4 regions of the Streptomyces sp. NPDC001922 genome follow, and region 3 is predicted to be linked to each of the others. Evidence: riboswitches for the same ligand, from Rfam matches in the RefSeq annotation. Region 3 holds a riboswitch; each other region holds the start of a gene.
The links. Region 3 has a riboswitch for cobalamin ahead of ACFYYR_RS21355 (cobalamin biosynthesis protein). Riboswitches for the same ligand answer to the same signal wherever they lie in the genome.
Positions count from the first base shown of each region.

Region 1: it holds a riboswitch for cobalamin, as region 3 does, so the genes downstream of both, metE (5-methyltetrahydropteroyltriglutamate--homocysteine S-methyltransferase) here and ACFYYR_RS21355 (cobalamin biosynthesis protein) in region 3, are expected to answer to the same signal.
Region 2: it holds a riboswitch for cobalamin, as region 3 does, so the genes downstream of both, ACFYYR_RS07545 (CbtB-domain containing protein) here and ACFYYR_RS21355 (cobalamin biosynthesis protein) in region 3, are expected to answer to the same signal.
Region 4: it holds a riboswitch for cobalamin, as region 3 does, so the genes downstream of both, ACFYYR_RS30250 (ribonucleoside-diphosphate reductase subunit alpha) here and ACFYYR_RS21355 (cobalamin biosynthesis protein) in region 3, are expected to answer to the same signal.

Region 1 is NZ_JBIASV010000007.1:165,011-169,879, forward strand. It holds gene ACFYYR_RS14580 (LysE family translocator) at 1-206, opposite strand, end outside; gene metE (5-methyltetrahydropteroyltriglutamate--homocysteine S-methyltransferase) at 530-2,860, opposite strand; cobalamin riboswitch at 3,040-3,183, opposite strand; partial or broken gene ACFYYR_RS14590 (ATP-binding protein) at 3,317-3,430, opposite strand; gene ACFYYR_RS14595 (helix-turn-helix domain-containing protein) at 3,539-4,675, shown strand; gene ACFYYR_RS14600 (TetR/AcrR family transcriptional regulator) at 4,698-4,869, opposite strand, start outside.
Region 2 is NZ_JBIASV010000003.1:444,955-449,823, reverse strand. It holds gene ACFYYR_RS07555 (DUF4232 domain-containing protein) at 1-467, opposite strand, end outside; gene ACFYYR_RS07550 (CbtA family protein) at 876-1,673, opposite strand; gene ACFYYR_RS07545 (CbtB-domain containing protein) at 1,687-1,914, opposite strand; cobalamin riboswitch at 1,949-2,114, opposite strand; gene ACFYYR_RS07540 (histidine phosphatase family protein) at 2,185-2,796, shown strand; gene ACFYYR_RS07535 (GNAT family N-acetyltransferase) at 2,918-3,460, opposite strand; gene ACFYYR_RS07530 (ArsR/SmtB family transcription factor) at 3,545-3,901, opposite strand; gene ACFYYR_RS07525 (MFS transporter) at 3,911-4,869, opposite strand, start outside.
Region 3 is NZ_JBIASV010000011.1:59,741-64,609, forward strand. It holds gene ACFYYR_RS21340 (class II aldolase/adducin family protein) at 1-577, opposite strand, end outside; gene ACFYYR_RS21345 (anion permease) at 1,104-2,393, shown strand; gene ACFYYR_RS21350 (hypothetical protein) at 2,411-2,647, shown strand; cobalamin riboswitch at 2,856-2,987, shown strand; gene ACFYYR_RS21355 (cobalamin biosynthesis protein) at 3,151-4,134, shown strand; gene ACFYYR_RS21360 (cobyric acid synthase) at 4,131-4,869, shown strand, end outside.
Region 4 is NZ_JBIASV010000020.1:73,616-78,484, forward strand. It holds gene ACFYYR_RS30245 (ribonucleotide-diphosphate reductase subunit beta) at 1-365, opposite strand, end outside; gene ACFYYR_RS30250 (ribonucleoside-diphosphate reductase subunit alpha) at 365-2,758, opposite strand; cobalamin riboswitch at 2,907-3,038, opposite strand; gene ACFYYR_RS30255 (thioesterase family protein) at 3,237-3,614, shown strand; gene mctP (monocarboxylate uptake permease MctP) at 3,740-4,869, opposite strand, start outside.

The DNA.
Region 1 (4,869 bases), on a different contig from region 3:
GAGGTCTCCACCAGCGCGCCGAGGCCCCACGCCACGGCGACCACCAGGACGTACGAGCCGATCAGGTTGCCGAGAACTGTCGCGAGCGCGGTACGGCGGCCGTGTGCGAGAGCCCTGCCGATCACGAACAGCACGCTCGGCCCCGGTATCACGATCACCAGTAGCGACATCGTCGCGAACGCGAGGATGCTCTCCGTGGACACCATGTGTCCGTCACCTCCTGGAATGGCTGCCGACGGCTCATTCAAACAGACGATGGAATACCGGCTCCAGGCTCACCCACATGCTGATATGTGATGCTGCGAGCTGCGAGCCGGCGAGCCGAAGCGCCCGGCGAGTGCTGCCGGCGGTGACGAGGCACCCGGAGATCAGGACGATCGTCGAGGCCCTGGACCTCGTCCAGGGCTGTGGCGGCGAAGCCGGTCAGCCCAGGACGGCATGGAGGACCGGAGCGGCTCCTCCGGTCCCGCGGTCCGCGGGCGGTGCCGGACACCAGGGCATCCGGCACCACCCTCCGGCCGGGCCCCGGTCAGGACTCCGTGGTCGTCGCCGGCAGCCCGTCCCGGACCTCGCGGGCCGCAGCGACCAGGTTCTCCAGTGACGCCCGGACCTCCGCCCAGCCGCGGGTCTTCAGCCCGCAGTCCGGGTTGACCCAGAGCCGTCCGGCCGGGATCGCGTCGAGTCCCCGGCGGAGCAGGCCCGCCGCCTCCGCCACGTCCGGGACGCGGGGCGAGTGGATGTCGTAGACGCCCGGCCCGACCTCCCGCGGGTAGCCCGCGGCGGCGAGCTCCCCGGCGACCTGCATATGGGAGCGGGCGGCCTCCAGGCTGATCACATCGGCGTCCAGGTCGTCGATGGCCCGGATGATGTCACCGAACTCGGCGTAGCACATATGGGTGTGGATCTGGGTGTCCGGACGGACCCCGCCGGTCGCGAGCCGGAAGGCCTCGGTGGCCCAGGCGAGGTACTCCGGCCGGTCGGCCGAGCGCAGCGGCAGCGTCTCGCGCAGCGCCGGTTCGTCCACCTGGATCACCGAAGTCCCGGCCGCCTCCAGGTCCTGCACCTCCTCGCGGAGGGCGAGGGCGACCTGGCGGGCGGTCTCGGCGCGCGGCTGGTCGTCGCGGACGAAGGACCAGGCGAGCATGGTGACCGGGCCGGTCAGCATGCCCTTGACGGGACGCTCGGTGAGGGACTGCGCGTAGTGGGTCCAGCGGACCGTCATCGGCTCCGGCCGGGAGATGTCGCCGGCCAGGACCGGCGGACGGACGTAGCGGGTGCCGTAGGACTGCACCCAGCCGTGCCGGGTGGCCAGGTAGCCGCTCAGCCGCTCGGCGAAGTACTGCACCATGTCGTTGCGTTCGGGCTCACCGTGCACCAGCACGTCGATTCCGGCCCGCTCCTGGAAGGCGATCACTTCCTGGATCTCGGCCGCGATGCGCTTGTCGTACGCCTCGCCGTCGATGCGGCCGGCGCGCAGCGCGGCGCGTGCCGTGCGCAGCTCGCCCGTCTGCGGGAACGAGCCGATGGTGGTGGTCGGCAGCAACGGCAGCCCCAGCTGGGCCCGTTGGACGGCCGAGCGCTCCGGGTACGACGCGGACCGCCGGCCGTCGGCATCCGTGAGGGCCGCGGCGCGGGCGCGTACGGCCGGGTCGCGGGTGAGGGGCGAGCCGGTGCGGGAGGCCAGGTCCGCACGGTTGGCGGCGAGTTCGGCGGTGATGGCACCGGTGCCGTGCGTCAGCCCGCGGGCCAGGGTGACGATCTCGGCGGTCTTCTGCCGGGCGAACGCGAGCCAGCGGGCGATCTGCGGATCGATGTCCCGCTCGGCCGCGGCGTCCAGCGGCACGTGCAGCAGTGAGCAGGAGGACGCGACGTCCACCCGGCCGGCGAGGCCGAGCAGGGTGCCCAGCGTCGTCAGGGACGCCCCGAGGTCGTTGATCCACACATTGCGGCCGTTCACCACACCGGCCACCAGCCGCTTGCCGGGCAGCCCGCCGACCGCCGCCAGATCCTCCAGGTTGCCGGCGGCGGTGCCGGTGAAGTCCAGGGCCAGCCCCTCGACCGGTGCCTTGGCGAGCACCGGAAGCGCCTCGCCCAGCCGGTCGAAGTACGAGGCCACCAGCAGCTTCGGCCGGTCCGCCGTGCCACCGAGCTCCCGGTAGGCGCGGGCGGCGGCGTTCAGCTCGGCCGGGGTGCGGTCCTGGACCAGCGCGGGCTCGTCCAGCTGGACCCATTCCGCCCCGGCGGCCCGCAGCGCGGCGAGCACCTCGGCGTAGACCGGGAGCAGCCGGTCCAGCAGGGTGAGCGGATCGAAGTCGTCCGGCACCTCCGGTCCGGGCTTGGCCAGCAGCAGATAGGTGACCGGTCCGACGAGCACCGGACGGGCGGCGAGGCCGAGGGCCAGGGCCTCCCGCAGTTCTGCCGTCTGCTTGCCGGGGTCGGCGGTGAACACCGTGTCCGGGCCCAGTTCCGGCACCAGGTAGTGGTAGTTGGTGTCGAACCACTTGGTCATCTCCAGCGGCGCGACGTCCTGAGTGCCGCGCGCCATCGCGAAGTAGCCGTCCAGCGCGTCGGCCTCGACGGCCGCGCGGTGCCGGGCGGGAATCGCGCCGACCATGACGCTGGTGTCCAGGACGTGGTCGTAGTACGAGAAGCCGCCGGTGGGCACCTCGTCCAGGCCCGCCTCGGCGAGCTGCCGCCACTGGGACCGGCGCAGCCCGGCCGCGGTGTCGTGCAGGGCGCCGGCGGTGATCGTGCCCTTCCAGTAGCCCTCGACGGCCTTCTTCAGTTCCCGGTCCGGGCCCTGCCGCGGGTAGCCGTGCACGGTGGCCCGTGCGGTGGCGGCTGCGGATGTGCTGGTCACAGAACTCTCCTTCGCGAGTGTGCTCCTGGGGGACCCCGGCACGGGCCGAGGGCGCGAAGGGACGACCGGACGGCAGGCCGTACGCGGTGCTGCCGCGGTACCCGCCTGCTTCCGTACGCCGACCCGCCCTCGAGGTCACCGGGATCTCCGCGCGCCGGGTGGGCGCACGGGCAACGGGCAGGTCTTCGGACTCGCGGGCACGTCTGCCGGGCAGACCCCTACTGGCCGTCGCTTCCCAGGCCCGTCGGACCCAGTGCGTATGACGGCGGTCGTTCCCACTCACCGCTGCGGGGCAGTCCCGGATTCCCACCGGGTTCCCTCTTGCGACGCCCCGCCTGGCGGACAGGGCGAACCAGCTGCACCGGCCACCCTAGTCCCGTCCGGCGCCGCGGTCAGCACCGTTCACCTGCCGGACCGGCGTGCGCGGCTTCCGGACGAGGCCGCAACGGGCCGGAGTCAGTCGTTCTTCCGAGCGCACTCGGCCCACACCCGCTTGCCCCAGGGCAGTGGGTCGGTCCCCCAGGCCTCCGCCAGCGCCCCCACCAGTGCGAGGCCGCGCCCGCTCTCATCCGTGGCGCTGTGCGTTCAGGTAACCGGCGTTCCCGATCGAGGGGACGGGCCGCACGGGAGGCCAGGGGAGGGGCCAGGACGAGTAGCTTGGTCGCAGGGAGGCACTGCATGAACGACCAAGCGGGACGCGCCCGGTTCGGCGCCCATCTGGCGGGCCTGCGCAAGCGCGCGGGTCTCTCGCAGCGCTCGCTGGCGCTCCGGTTGTGCGTCACTGCCGGGATCACCACCTTGACGCGTCACGAGGTCTCCCGGTGGGAGCGCGGCGGGCGCATCCCGGCCGCTTGGTTACCACCGCTCGCGCATGTGCTCGGGGTGCCACTGGACGGCCTGGAGCGGGAAGCCGCGCGGGCCCGGGGCGAAGCCGAGCCGCGGGTCTGCGCCGGCCGTGAGCCGGACACCTACGTGCAGGACGCCGTGGGATGGCTGCTCGCGCATGACAACCGCCACGGTGGGGACCATGTGGCGGACGCCGCCGTACAGGTGTGGGAGGCCGAACGGGGCCGGATCACCGGCGACGACAAGCAGCACCTCGCACAGGTGGCGGAGATCGGGGAAGTGGCCGGGTGGCTGCTCCACGACGCGGCCCGGTTCCGTGAGGCGCGCGCCACGCTCGCGGAGGCGCACACCCTGGCCCGCCTCGCCGGTGACGCCCCGCTGGAGTGGTTCATCCTGGACCTGATCGCCATGATCGACGTGCACACCGGCCGTGCCGGTGAGGCTGTGGCGATCACGGACGAGATGCTGACCGGCCGTGAGGTACCCGGCCGTGTGGCGCTCATGGCTCGCGTACGGCGTGCACGGAGCCTTGCGCAGGCCGGAGACCGGAGCCGGGCGCTGGACGCTCTGGAGCGAGCCACAGGGGGTCTCCAGGATTCGATACAGGCCAACGACCCCGCGTTCACGTGGTGGATCGACAGCACCGAAGTGGAGCTGCACACCGGCGAGGCACTGCTGAGCCTCGGGGACCCGCGCGCGGCGCTGCCGCACCTTCAGCGGAGTTCGGAAGGTTCCAGGGGAGGCGGGGGCCGCCGGGAGTTCGGCAATGTGCTCGCGGAGCTGACCGCCTTGGTGCAGCTCGGTGCGTGGCGGGATGCCGAAGCGCCGCTCCTCCGGCTGGAACCGGTCCTGCGCACGGTCACGTCGTCCCGGACCCGTGTCCGCCTCCGGTCCACGCTGCGCGCCATCGACTGCGACGCCCCGTCGTGGCTCGCGGACACCGCCCGCGAAGTGGCGGCAGCCGGGTAGGGCGGGTGTGGGCCGGCCACGCCTACGTGGTTCGGTACGCCCGGAGGAAGGTCCGCACTCCCTCGACGACGAGTGGCCGGACGCGGGTGTCCTCCGCGGCATTCGCGGAACCGAGCCTGTCCAGCGCGACGCCGAAGGTCAGCGCGATGAACTGGTCGGCTGCGAGCCGGGGGTCGGGGACGGCGAGCAGCCCC
Region 2 (4,869 bases), on a different contig from region 3:
GCCGGCCCCGCCTCGGTGCCGTCGGACCCGAACGCCACCACCGGATGCACGCCCGGGAGCATGCAGGTGATCCCCGCCTTGGCCTTCACCGAGATGAGGATGTAGCCGCCGGCCTGGCTCTCGGACTTGGCACTCCACGTCAGGTCGTTGGTCCCACAGGCCTGCCCGTAGCCGCCCTTGCCCCCGCCCCCGCTGCCGCCGTCGGCCGATCCGCCGCTCTTGCCGGACGCGCTGCCGCCCGTCGAACCCCCGCTGTCCGCCCCTGCCGAGGTGCTCTCGGAGCCGGATCCCTCGGCGTTGCCGCCCGCGCCGCCGTCGGTCTCCTGTCCCTGGTCCGCGGACTGCGCCGCGCCGGGCGAGGACGAGGCGTCGGCGGAATCGGTCTCGCCCCCGCAGGCGCTCAGCGACAAGGCGGCGGTCACCGCCACAGCGGCCAGGGTGGTCGTGCGGATGAGGTTCTTGCGCATGGGTGTTCCCCCGTGGATCGGTCTGCTTCAGTCGGACGCAGCCTCACGCGCGCCCCGTCAAGATCATCTTCGAGGGTCGGGTTGACGTTCCGCTAACGGATGGCTAACGCAGTGCAACAGCGCTCCGCGGCGCGCCTGCCCCCACCGCCATGACGGGCGCATCGCAACAAACCGTGCCATCGCACGAACAGGCTTTGTGGCCGAGTGGTTGACGCGACGTGAGTCCTCGGAAGTGAGGCGCAGGCCGCAGGTCCGCGCGCCTACGGGCACACGCCCGCGCCCGCCGACGGTCGGCCGCGGCTGCGGCAGGCCCCTTTGCGCGGGATGGCGGCACGCGCCGTGGCCCCGCTCGACCTCAACAGGTCGGCGGGGCCACGGTCGTGTCCGGTGTGCCGCGCGGCAACGCGGTCAACCAGCGGCGGGAACGTCCCTGGCCGCCTGCTCGGTTCGGGGCAGGCCCGGCATCAGCAGGCGCTGGGCCAGTGTTCCGAAGGCGACCGCGAAGGCCGTCCACAGCACGGCCTGAACGGCCAGTGAGGCCAGTCTGAACTCCCACAACAGGGCCGCCGGGAAGCTCGGTTTGACCGCGTCCTCGTTCGCGGGCAGGAACACGAACGCGACAGCCGTTGCGAGGACGAAGCCCGCCCCTGCGACGAGTGTGGCGTTCCAGTTGCCCAGGCGGGGCGCCAAGCGGCGGCCGACGATGATCGCAGCGATGCCCAGCAGGACGCTGAGCAGGATCATCAGGAAGAACAGCGTGGTGCGCTTCCCGATCGTGTCCGGATTGCCCACCGCAGGAGGTGTGGCGGGGTACTTCAGGAACGGCACCAGATACACGGTGGTGAAGGCGGCCGCCGCGGTGAGCGCGGCAGTCGCCCGCGGGGTGAAGCGGCCGATGCGTCCCAGGACGAAGCAGAACGCGAGGGAGGCGATGCCGCCCAGCGCCACCCCGTACACCAGGACACCGGTGGCCAGGCCGGCGGTCGACTGCACCGACCGGCTGACCGGGGCCTCCTCCTCTTCCTCCGCTGCGGCCGCACCATGGCCGGCGTGGGCCTCGTGGGCGGCTTGGGCCTCTTCGACGGCGATGGAGGCGTCAACGGACGGTTCGCCGAGACCATAGGCCACGGCGAAGGCGCACAGGGCGGCGACCAGGCCCGCGAGCATGCCACGGACCAGGAGATTTCCGATTCTTGAGGCGTGCACGTGTCGTCGCCCCTCAGTGGCAGGGGAAGCCGAGCAGATGACGCCCGTCGTGCACCCACTCGTGCACCCCGGCGCCGGAGAAGACGGACGTGGCGCCCTGCTCCGCGCCGACGAAGTACAGCGCGACGAGCATCAGGAGGCCCACGAAGACGGCCCAGGGGAGTACCGCACGGACGGGCAGGGACTGCGGTGCGGGAAGGGAAGGGGCGGAAACGGCAGCAGAGACAGTGGCCTCGGCCATGGCGGAACCTCCTTGAGGGAACACGCGTCCCATACGGTGGTGCATGACGACGGTCCGCGGGTCTGACTCACCGGGCGCCCGCCCCGAGGGGCGTGCGCCGCAGCACACAGTGGCGCGACCGTGCCGGATTCACACCGGCTTCCGTCTCGCCGTCGTCGAGTGATGGAGAATGTCGCGGTGACCGTACCGCGTGTAGCACTTTCGGCCAAGGGCGTGAGGCGCGACTCACGTTCGTGCGCCCCTTGGAGCGGGCTCACGTAGGGTGCGCCGATGACAGTTCGGGTCACTTTGATCACACCTGCGACGAGCGAGGCGCTGCGCGGTGTCCGCTTCGACGACGACAGTCCGCTCGACCCCGAGGCCTTGGCACGCACCGAGGCCCTGGCGGGCGCAGTCGGCCGGGATCTGCCGGCGTTCGCCTCACCCTCGCTGCGCTGTCGCCGCACCGCGGAGGCCCTCGGACTGGCCGCGGAACCGCTGGCCGCCATCGCGCCCTGTGACATGGGGCGCTGGCGGGGACGGACCCTTGACTCGGTCGCGGCCTCCGAGGAGGAGGCTGTCATGACGTGGCTGACCGATCCGGCAGCCTCGCCGCACGGGGGAGAGCCGCTGCGGCAGTTCCGTGAACGGGTCGGTGCCTGGCTGGATTCACTCGACGACCGGAGCGGGCGCATCGTCGCCGTCGCGGAACCGGACATCGTGCGCGCTTCCCTGGTCCACGTCCTCTCCGCGCCCGACCAGGCCTTCTGGCGTTTCGACGTCCGCCCGTTGCACGCAACCGATCTGAGCGGCCGACGCCGGCGGTGGAATCTCTCGGTCGGCCGGCCGCTGACTCACGACGGTGATGCTCGGACGGACCCCGGGGTACCCCCGACGACCTGAAGGACGAGCGAGCGAGTCGGGTGCCCTGGGCAGGCGCGGCCGGACGGCCGGTCAGGTGTCGTCCGGGAATGCGGCGGCCGATCCCTGGGAGGAGAGGCGGCAGCCAAGGCTGCCGCCTTTCCTACAGGGGCTGGAGGGCCATCAGGACCTCGTCGCGGTCGTCGCCGGGGGACAGGCGCAAGGCGCCGGGCCACCGGCCGATCTCCTTCCAGCCGAGCCGTCCGTAGAAGGTCTCCAGCCCCGCACCGCCGCGGGCGGCCAAGTGCAGTTGTTCCAGGCCCATCTCGTCCCGCGCCACCCGGCGGGCCTCCTCCATCAGTGCGGCACCGATGCCGCGTCCGCGGACCGCGGGGTGGGTCTGTACGTGGTGGACCGTCCCCCAGTGCGCGGTGAGGCGGAAGGTGTCGCGGCGTATGGTCAGCCAGCCCACCGGTTCCCCTTCGGCCCAGGCCACCAGGAGGCGGGAGGTGTCCGCCGACAGGCCTGCGACGAGGGTGTCCAGGGCGGGGGCGGCGTGGTGGGTGTCGATGGGCGGGAAGGGGAAGCCGGCCGCGCCGCCGGCGTTGGTGACGTCGACCCAGCAGTCGAGCAGCGCCTGCCGGAGCCATGGGTCGAGGTCGTGGGGGGACACGGCCTGACGGATGTGCAGGGAGTCGGTGGTCATCCGGGGAGTCTTGCAGGCCCCCCTGACACCGGCATCGGTCCGACACCGCCCCCGGTGAGCGGCCCGGCGTCGGCTGCAACCGCCCTAGTCGTGCGGTGCCAGGTGTCCGAGCTCGTGGTCCGCGACGCTGAGGGCCTCCGTGACCAGGCGCTTGAGGTGGCCGTGCTGCAGTCGGTAGACGACACGGCGGCCGTCCTTGCGGGTGGTGACCAGTCCGGCCAGGCGGAGCTTGGCGAGGTGTTGGCTCACCGAGGGGCGGGCGGCCCCGCACCCTTCGGTCAGGGTGGCCACGTCCGCCTCGCCTTCGACGAGTTGCTGGAGCAGGGCCAGCCGGGTGCGGTCGGCGAGCAGGGCGAGGACCGCAGCGGCGGTTTCCAGCCGCTCGTCGTTGTCCAGTTGTTGCGAGGGGTGTGCACCTGCGGCATGCACGCGTGCGCTCATACGCACATGCTAGGCGCCTGACGGGCCGGAGTGGACCGGTCGGTCGATGCCGGCCCGGGGCGGCCAGTGCTCGTGGAGGTCGTCGATGACGAAGTCGTGGGCGTGCTGCCACCCGGCAGCCGACCGCCGCGCTCCGGACAGGTGGGGATGTCCGTGGTCCAGGGCCGTGTGGAGGTGGGGGACGCGGTCGGGGTCCGGCGCCGGCCACAGGTGCCGGGCGGCCAGTGCGCCGGCGAGGGCCACCGTGCCCAGGGCCAGGGCCGCGGCCGGCAGGCCGGCGGTGGACCCCAGCCAGCCGGCCAGCGGGTAGACGAGCAGCCAGCAGCCGTGGGAGAGGGAGAACTGGGCGGCGAACGCGGCCGTCAGGTCCTCCGGGGCGGCCGAGCGGCGGACCAGACGGCCCGTGGGTGTCATGATCACCGACTCGGTGACGCCGAACACCGCCCAGGCCGCCAGCAGCGCCGGCCACGACCACGCGCCGGGACGGGCCCACGTGCCGACGGCCAGGGCGAGCAGCAGGACCGCGGAGGTGAGGGCCGCCGGCAGCATCAGGGTGCGGTCGGTGACGCGGCCGAGGAGCCGGGGGAGCAGGAGCGCGGCGAGGATGGAACCGGCGCCGTACGCGCCGAGGGCCAGCGGTACGTCCGAGGTGGCCCGTCCGAGGTGGTCACGCACGTAGACGATCGAGTTGACCATCACCATCGCGCCGCCCGCCGCGACGGCGAGGGTGAGGGCGAGCAGCGCGCGCAGGCGCGGGGTGGCCAGGAACAGGCGGGTGCCCCGGGTGGTCCGGTGGACGAAGCCCGGGGCCTGCCCGGCCTGGCCGGGCGACCGTGCGGGGAGGGTGGCGGTCAGGACGAGGGCGGCCGAGGCGAGGAACCCGGCGACGGTGCCCAGGAAGAGCCGGTTGTAGGTGATCCAGGACAGCAGCGCGGCCGCCAGCGCCGGGCTGAAGACCATTTCCAGGT
Region 3 (4,869 bases):
GGACGGACCGGGCGGCCAGCCAGACCCGGCACATCCACTCCAGCTGGGCGGTGCGGTCGTAGGCCTGGGCGAGGGTGGCGCCGTGCACGACGGTCCCGTGGTTGCGCAGCAGACAGGCGGTGCGCTCGTGGAGCGCCCGGAGCATGTTCTCGGCCAACTCGTCGCTGCCGTAGAGCGCGTAGGGGGCGACCCGGACGGGGCCGCCGAGGGCCGCGGTCATGTAGTGGACCGGCGGGAGCTCGTCGACCAGCAGGGAGACGGCGGTGGCGTGGACGGCGTGGGTGTGCACCACCGCGGCGGCGTCGGTGCTGCGGTAGACGGCCAGGTGCATCGGCACCTCGCTGGTCGGCTCCAGCTCGCCGAGCACCCGACGGCCGTCGAGGCCGACGCCGACGGCATCCTGCGGGGTGAGCCGGTCGTAGGGCACGCCGGTCGGGGTCACCAGGACGGTGTCGCCGACGCGTACGGACACATTGCCCGAGGTGCCGACCACGAGTCCGTCGGCGACCGTCCGCCGTGCCGTGGCCACCAGATCGGCCCATGCCTCTTCGATGCGGGCGCGCTCGGTCTCGGTCAAGGCCCTCACCTCCGCGGCCGATCCTGTCAGGTACGGGACATCGACTCGCGCACCGGGCGCCGACCCGGCCGGAAACCGCTCCGGAACAGGGCATGGAACGGGACGAACAGTGCGCCGGGGCGAACCTGAGGGGGCATCACGCACCCTCGGGGCGATTTACTCCATATGGCATCAGATGTACACCCATGAAGGGATTCGCGACCGCCGGTCTCACTCCCCCGCGTCCGCCCTCGATGACCGGTCACGCCCCCTCGATGCCACACGCGCCGCTTCATTTTCCGGTCGCGCGCCGGCCATGGGAGATTTCCGGAGGACGGAGCGCGTTCCGCCGGCGGCCTCGCAGCTCACACGGCTCACCCACAGCGGAATCCAACGCTCCGGAGAACCCCCGGCGGACGAAGGGGAACGGCCCCTTCCGGGCACCCCGAAAGGGTGACACTCCAAACACCCCTTCAGTTCACCTTCCGTTCACTCGCCGTCTCTACGTTCGCCGTGCCACTGACCAACGAGCTGATTGCCTGGGTGAATGGAACACATCACGCTTCTCATCGGGATCGTGATCATCACGGCCTTGGTGTTCGACTTTACGAACGGCTTCCACGACACCGCCAACGCCATGGCCACCACCATCTCCACCGGGGCGCTCAAGCCCAGAACAGCGGTGGCGATGTCGGCGGTCCTCAACCTGATCGGCGCTTTCCTCTCCATCGAGGTCGCCCGGACGATCTCCGGCGGCATCATCGACGAGGGTTCCGGCATCCGGCCCGAAGTGATCTTCGCGGGGCTGGTCGGGGCCATCATCTGGAATCTGCTGACCTGGCTGGCGGGGCTCCCCTCCAGCTCGTCGCACGCTCTGTTCGGCGGTCTGATCGGCGCGACCGTCGCGTCCGTCGGCTTCGGCGCCGTCAACGCCGACGCGGTCGTCATGAAGGTCCTGATCCCCGCCGTCGCCGCCCCGCTCGTGGCCGGCATCGCCGCGATGGTCGCGACCCGGCTCACCTACCGGCTGGCCCGGAACCAGGACGAGCAGGAGACCGCCAAGGGCTACCGCGCCGGACAGATCGCCTCCGCCGCGCTGGTCTCCCTGGCGCACGGCACCAACGACGCGCAGAAGACCATGGGTGTCATCACCCTGGCGCTGATCACCGGCGGCGCGCTCGCCCCGCAGGCCGACCCGCCGATGTGGGTCATCGTCTCGTCCGGTGTCGCCATCGCGCTCGGCACCTACCTGGGCGGCTGGCGGATCATCCGCACCATGGGCAAGGGCCTCACCGACATCCAGCCGCCGCAGGGCTTCGCCGCCCAGACCGGCGCCGCGACCGTCATCCTCGCCTCCTCGCACCTCGGTTTCGCGCTCTCCACCACCCAGGTCTGCTCCGGCTCGGTCATGGGCTCCGGCCTCGGCCGCAAGGGCGGGGTCGTCCGCTGGTCGACCGCGGGCCGCATGGTGGCCGCGTGGGGTCTCACGCTTCCGGCCGCCGGTCTCGTCGCGGCGGCCGCGGCGCTCCTCGCCGGCCAGGGCACCTGGGGGGTCGCCGCCGTCGCCGTCCTCGCGCTCGTCGCCTGCGGCGCCATCTGGGCGCTGTCCCGCCGCAAGCCGGTGGACCACACCAACGTCAACGAGACCGCGGCCACCGAGCCGCCGGGCGTCGTCACCGCCGCCCTCCGCACGGTCTCCCCGCCGCCGGTCGGCTCCGCGGTCTCCGGTGAGGCGTCCGACGCCGCCACCGGCGCCCCGGTCGCCGGCGTCGCCGCGCAGGGCACGGCCCCGCAGAGCGCGCAGGCCGGCCAGTCCGCCGCCAAGGTCACGGTCTAGGTAAGGAACCCATCGTCATGAACATCGACTGGGCAGCTCTCGGCCAGGTCTTCGGCGTCAGCCTCGTGGTGACCGTCGCGCTCGTGGGCCTGTTCACCCTCGGCATCGTCGGCACCTCCCGCCGGACGCGGACCCAGCCGGACGGCACCGCCGCGGTGTCCGCCCCCGGCTCCCTGGCCCGGACCGGCGCCTACGTCTGCTACGGCCTGTGCCTGGCCGCCGTGGCGTACGGCATCCACCTGATCGTCTCCTGACGGGCCGGGGCGAACGGCCCCGCCCGCAACCGGTCCGCCGGGCCGGACAGCGCACGCCGCGCCGTCCGGCCCGGCGGATCGTCGTGTGCGCCCGAGGAGGGCCCGGCCGCCCGCTGTGGGCCGCGGCACACTCTCCCGTCGCAGGTCAAGCGCAAGTTGACGGGCCTTCGCGGCCCGTGGTGGACTGCCGGGGCCCAACGGCGGCAGGAGAGGAAGCCGGTGCAAGTCCGGCGCGGTCCCGCCACTGTCACCGGGGAGCGCACCCCCACCCGAGATGTCACGGCCCGCACCGACGGGCTGGAAGGCCGGGGGACGCGCCGATCCGGGAGCCAGGAGACTCTCACCGCCGGTACGTCGAGCCAGGGCGCGGACCCTGAGTGAGGACGATCGCGATGCCCGGCTGTTCCCGTACGCCAAGAGCCGTTCCCGGATGTTCCCGCCGAGGCGCGACGGCCGGCTGATCCGATGCGTGCCCATCACGCCCGGAGGGGACGGATCGCACGGTGAGGGGACGACACGGACTCGCCGCCGCGGGCGCGGCCGGCCTCGGTACCGCCCTGGGCTTCGCCGCCGACCTGGTTCTCGGTGACCCGCGGCGCGGTCACCCCGTCGCCGCGTTCGGCCGGACCGCCGCGGCCGTCGAGCGCCGGCTCTGGCGCGACCACCGCGGGGCCGGCGCACTGCACACCGCCCTGCTCGCCGGCGGCGCCACCGCGGCCGCCGCCGTACTCGCGCGCACGCTGCGCCGCTCCCCCGCCGCCACGGCCGGGCTGACCGCCGCCGCCACCTGGGCGGTGCTGGGCGGGACGTCGCTGGGCCGGGAGGCGCGTGCCGTGGGCGGCGCGCTGGCCGCCGGGGACCTGGAGGTCGCCCGCGAGCGGCTGCCGCATCTGTGCGGCCGGGATCCGCAGGCCCTGGACGGGCAGCAGATCGCCCGCGCCGTGGTCGAGTCGGTCGCCGAGAACACCTCCGACGCGGTCGTGGGCGCCCTGGTGTGGGGAGCCGTCGCCGGAGTGCCCGGCCTCGTCGGCTTCCGCGCGGTCAACACCCTCGACGCGATGGTGGGCCACCGGTCGCCGCGCCATCTGCGGTTCGGCTGGGCCGCGGCGCGGCTGGACGACGTGGCGGGCTACCCCGGTTCACGGCTCACCGCCGCGCTGGCGGTGCTCGCCGGACCGGATCCGCGGGGCGCCTGGCGGGTGCTGCGCCGGGACGCCCGGCGGCACCCCAGCCCCAATGCCGGACCGGTCGAGTCCGCTTTCGCGGGGGCGCTCGGCGTCCGTCTGGGCGGCACCCTGGCCTACCGCGGCCGGGTCGAACACCGGCCGGTGCTCGGCGGGGAGAACCGTCCGGTGGCGGTGCCGGACATCGAACGCGCGGTCCGGCTGTCCCGGCGCGTCAACGCCCTGGCCCTCGCGCTCTGTGTCGCGGGCGGCCTGGTGCGGAGCCGCCCGCGGCGCCCGGCCGCCGGAAGGGGGAGCGGATGAACGGGCCGGACGCACACCGGAGAGGCGGCGGGCTGCTCGTCGCCGGAACCACCTCCGACGCCGGGAAGAGCGTGGTCACCGCGGGGATCTGCCGGTGGCTCTCCCGCAAGGGGGTGTCCGTCGCGCCGTTCAAGGCGCAGAACATGTCGCTGAATTCGTTCGTCACCCGGGAGGGCGCGGAGATCGGCCGGGCGCAGGCCATGCAGGCCGCCGCCGCCCGCGTCGAGCCGAGCGCCCTGATGAACCCGGTGCTGCTCAAGCCCGGGAGCGACCGCAGCAGCCAGGTGGTGCTGCTGGGGAAGCCGGTCGGGGAGATGAGCGCCCGGGGCTACTTCGGGGACGCCTCGGGCACGCCGGGGCGGCAGCGGCGGTACACCGACCGCGGGCAGCTCCTGGAGACCGTGGTGGAGTGCCTGGAGGAGCTGCGGGGCACGTATGACGCGGTGATCTGTGAAGGAGCGGGGAGTCCGGCGGAGATCAACCTGCGGCGCACGGACATCGTGAACATGGGCCTGGCCCGGGCGGCCGGGCTGCCCGTGGTCGTCGTCGGGGACATCGACCGCGGCGGGGTGTTCGCCTCGTTCTTCGGCACGACGGCGCTGCTCGCCCGGGAGGACCAGGCGCTGGTCTCCGGCTATCTGGTCAACAAGTTCCGCGGGGACGTCTCCCTGCTGGAGCCCGGCCTGGACATGCTGCACGGGCTCACCGGGCGGCGCACGCTCGGCGTCCTGCCGT
Region 4 (4,869 bases), on a different contig from region 3:
AGATAGAACTGGACGTGGACGGCCTCCTCGAAGAGCTGCCGGGAGAGGTAGAGCCGCGCCTCGGGCGAGTTGATGTGCTTGTAGAGCGTCAGCACCAGGTTGTTGGCGACGATCGAGTCCCCGGTCGCGAAGAACGCGACCAGCCGCCCGATCATGTGCTGCTCACCCGGGGAGAGCTTGGCCAGGTCGGCCACGTCCGAGTGGAGGTCGACCTCCTCCACGGTCCAGGTGTTCTTGATCGCGTCGCGGTAGCGCTCGTAGAAGTCCGGGTAGCGCATCGGACGCAGGGTCAGTTCGAAGCCCGGGTCGAGCAGGTTCTTCTCGGCGGTGGAGTCCGCCGCGATCTCGGTGGTGTGGGTGGACATTACTGGCAGGCCTCGCAGGACTCGGGGTTTTCCAGGGAGCAGGCGACGGCGTCCGCCGCTTCGGCCGTCTGCTGGACGGGGATCGGCGCGGCAGCCGCTCCGCTGCCGCCCGCGGCGCGCGCGATCCGGGTCGCCGGGCGCGAGCGCAGGTAGTACGTGGTCTTCAGGCCCTTCTTCCAGGCGTAGGCGTACATCGAGCTGAGCTTGCCGATGGTCGGGGAGGCCATGAAGAGGTTCAGCGACTGGCTCTGGTCGAGGTAGGGCGTACGGGCCGCCGCCATGTCGATCAGCGCGCGCTGCGGGATCTCCCAGGCCGTCCGGTAGAGCGACCGGATCTCCTGCGGGATCCAGTTGAGCTCCTGCACCGAGCCGTTGGACTCCCGCAGCGCCTCCCGGGTCTGGGCGTCCCACACGCCCAGCTCCTTCAGCTCCTCCACCAGGTAGGAGTTGACCTGGAGGAACTCGCCGGACAGCGTCTCGCGCTTGAAGAGGTTGGAGACCTGCGGCTCGATGCACTCGTACACGCCCGCGATCGAGGCGATGGTGGCCGTCGGCGCGATGGCGAGCAGCAGGGAGTTGCGCATGCCGGTGGCCGCGACCCGGGCGCGCAGCGCCGCCCAGCGCTCCGGCAGGCTCGGCTCCACCCCGAAGTGGTCGGGGTGCAGCACGCCGCGCGAGGCGCGCGTGGCGGACCACGCCGGGTGCGGGCCGTGCCGCTCGGCGAGGTCGCAGGAGGCCTCGTAGGCCGCCAGCATGATGCGCTCGGCGATCAGCGTGGAGAGCCGGGACGCCTCGGGGGAGTCGAAGGGCAGCTTCAGCCGGAAGAAGACGTCCTGGAGGCCCATCACGCCCAGGCCCACCGGCCGCCACCGCTCGTTCGACGCCGCGGCCTGCTCGGTCGGGTAGAAGTTGATGTCCACCACGCGGTCGAGGAAGGTCACGGCGGTGCGCACGGTGGCGTCCAGCCGCTCCCAGTCCATCTCCCCGTCCGCGCCCAGGTGGGCGCCCAGGTTCACCGAGCCGAGGTTGCAGACGGCGGTCTCCCCGTCGTCGGTGACCTCGAGGATCTCGGTGCACAGGTTCGAGGAGTGGATGACCCGGCCGGGCTCCGCGGTCTGGTTGGCGGCGCGGTTGGCGGCATCCTTGAAGGTCATCCAGCCGTTGCCGGTCTGCGCGAGGGTGCGCATCATCCGGGCGTACAGCTGGCGGGCCGGGACCGCGCGCTGCGCCAGCCCGGCGGCCTCCGCGGCCCGGTAGGCGGCGTCGAACTCGTCGCCCCACAGGTCGACGAGCTGCGGCACGTCGGAGGGGGAGAAGAGCGACCAGTCGGCGTCGGCCTCGACCCGGCGCATGAACTCGTCCGGGATCCAGTGGGCCAGGTTGAGGTTGTGGGTGCGGCGCGCCTCCTCACCGGTGTTGTCGCGCAGCTCCAGGAACTCCTCCAGGTCCGCGTGCCAGGTCTCCAGGTAGACGCAGGCCGCACCCTTGCGCCGGCCGCCCTGGTTGACCGCGGCGACCGAGGAGTCGAGGGTGCGCAGGAACGGCACGATGCCGTTGGAGTGCCCGTTGGTGCCCCGGATCAGGGAGCCGCGGGAGCGGACCCGGCTGTACGGCAGGCCGATGCCGCCCGCGTGCTTCGAGAGCCGGGCGACCTGGTGGTAGCGGTCGTAGATGGAGTCGAGCTCGTCGAGCGGGGAGTCCAGCAGGTAGCAGGAGGACATCTGCGGGTGCCGGGTGCCGGAGTTGAAGAGCGTGGGGGAGCTGGGCAGGTAGTCCAGCCGGCTCATCAGCCGGTAGAGCGCGGCGACCTCGTCGACGGCGCGGTCCGAACCGTCCTCCGCCAGCCCGCAGGCCACCCGGAGCATGAAGTGCTGGGGCGTCTCGATGACCTGGCGGGTCATCGGGTGGCGCAGCAGGTAGCGGCTGTGCAGCGTGCGCAGTCCGAAGTAGCCGAAGCGGTCGTCGGCGCCGTCGGCCAGCGCGACCTCGACGAGCGTGTCGAGCCGGGAGGCGTGGGCGCGGACGAACTCCGCGGTCCGGTCGGCGATCAGACCCTCGCGGTGACCGGTGGCGACCGAGGCGGAGAAGGAGACCGCGCCCTGGCTCGCGGCCTCGTCGGCGACCGCCCGGGTGAGCAGGCGCGCGGCGAGCCGGGAGTACTCCGGGTCCTCGGCGATCAGGCCGGCGGCCGCCTCGGTCGCCAGCTCCCGCAACTCGGCCTCGTCGGAGCCCGCGTGGCGGCCGCGGAGCGCGGCGGCGGCGACCCGGCCCGGGTCGGTCGCGGGCAGATCGGCGGTGAGGTCGGTCAGGGTACGCAGCAGCGCGGTGCCGGGGCCGTCGGCCTCCGTCACCGGTGCGGCGGCTGAAGCCGGATCGGCGGGCGCGATGGTCACGTGGTGCTCTCCCTCGCTCGGCTGGGGCCGCACGGACGGACACGACGGGCGCCGAACGGGCACACCTCACCCCGAACAGGGCAGCGCACCGCGCAGCGTCCACCGGCCCAACCCGCGAGGCCCGGACGATTTCGTCGCCCGGTTCGGTCGATCCGGGCAGGCTGACGGCAGGTCTTCGGACTTGGAAGTGTGCATTTCCAGCGCATTCATACCGTTGCGGGACAGTTCCGGATTCACACCGGATTCCCCTGCGACGACAGCGAGCAAGAGCATACATCTTGTGTCGCGGTCCGCACGCAACACCACATCTTGTGTCAGGGGTTCGGGTGGTGCGCTTTGCAGGGGAACAGATGTGGTAACGGCGCCGAGGCCCTGGGGGACGGGGCAGCGCGTCCCGCGGGCCGTCCGGATTCCCATTCGGGATCGCTCGCGGATCACCCGCCGGGGTCACCCCGGCGCGTCGGTTAGCCTGTCCGGCATGACGTTGAGGACCGGCGCGCGGGGTTCCGCGGAACGCACCGTCAGCGAGGCCGACACCGCTGCGGAGTTCGGCAGCGGCGACCTCCCGGTCCTCGGGACCCCGGGCCTGCTGGCCCTGCTGGAGGCCGCCACCGTCGACGCGCTCGCGGGCGCGCTGGAGCCCGGCCGCACCTCGGTCGGCACCCGGGTCCAGGTCGACCACCTCAAGGCCTCACCGGTGGGGACGACCGTGACCGCCACGGCGGAAGTCACCTACCTCGACGGCCGGTTGGTGCGGTTCACCGTGGCCGCCCAGGACGGAGCCGGCCGGCTGCTGGCCACCGGTGAGATCACCCGGGTGATCGTCGACCGCGACCGGTTCCTGGCCCGTCTCTGAGGCCCGGCGTCCGCCGACGCCGTCCGCTGCCCGGCCCCGCTCGCGGCGCTCCCGGACACGCCGACGGGCCGCCGCCCCCGTGTGGGAGGCGACGGCCCGCAGGCTCTCGTGACCGGCCGGCCGGGTCAGTGCCCGCCCGGCGCGCCCGCGGTGGCCGGCGGCAGTTCGGTCTCCACGCCCGGTTCGCCCGCGTCCGCGGTGTAGTCGGCCGCGGTGGTCTCGTCGATGCCGTCGGGCGCCTTCACCGCCCGCAGCACGACGGTGAGCACCACCGTGACGAGGGCGTTGAGGACGAACGCGGTGAGGCCGATGTAACCGATCTCACCGATCCCCGGGATGGCGTCCGCGCTGCCGCCGAAGTGCTTCTGTGCCGGATTGGTCGGACTCGGCACCCCGTACGCCGCGAGGGTGCCGTAGATCATGCCGACCGCCCAGCCGCCCAGCAGCGCCCAGCGGTGGAACCACCGGGTGAACAGGCCGCCCACCAGGGCCGGGAACGTCTGGAGGATCCAGATGCCGCCCAGCAGCTGGAAGTTGATGGCCACGGTCTTGTCCATGGTGAGGACGAAGACCAGCGCGCCGACCTTCACCAGCAGCGAGGCGAGCTTGGAGACCTTGGTCTCCTGCGCGGGCGTCGCGTCCGGCTTGAGGAAGTCCTTGTAGATGTTCCTCGTGAAGAGGTTGGCGGCGGCGATGGACATGATGGCCGCCGGAACCAGCGCGCCGATCCCGATCGCCGCGAAGGCCACGCCCGCGAACCAGGCCGGGAACATGTTCTCGAACAGCTGCGGAATGGCCAGCTGGCCGTTCTTGACCTCGATCCCCGCGGCGATCGCCATGAAGCCGAGGAACGCCAGCAGCCCCAGCATCAGCGAGTACAGCGGCAGGATCGTGGTGTTGCGGCGGATCACCTCACGGCTCCGGCTGGAGAGCGTCGCCGTGATCGAGTGCGGGTACATGAACAGCGCCAGAGCCGAGCCGAGCGCCAGCGTCGCGTAGGTCCACTGCGCGGGCTCCCCGGTCACCACCGATCCGCGCGGCTTGTCCGTCACCGGATTGGTCTGGGTGAACGCCTCGCCGGCCTTGGCGAAGATCGAGTCGAAGCCGCCGAGCTTGATCGGGATGTAGATGATCGCCACGGCGATCACGATGTAGATCAGCGTGTCCTTGACGAAGGCGATCAGCGCCGGCGCCCGCAGCCCCGAGGAGTAGGTGTACGCGGCCAGCACGCCGAAGGCGATCAGCAGCGGCAGGT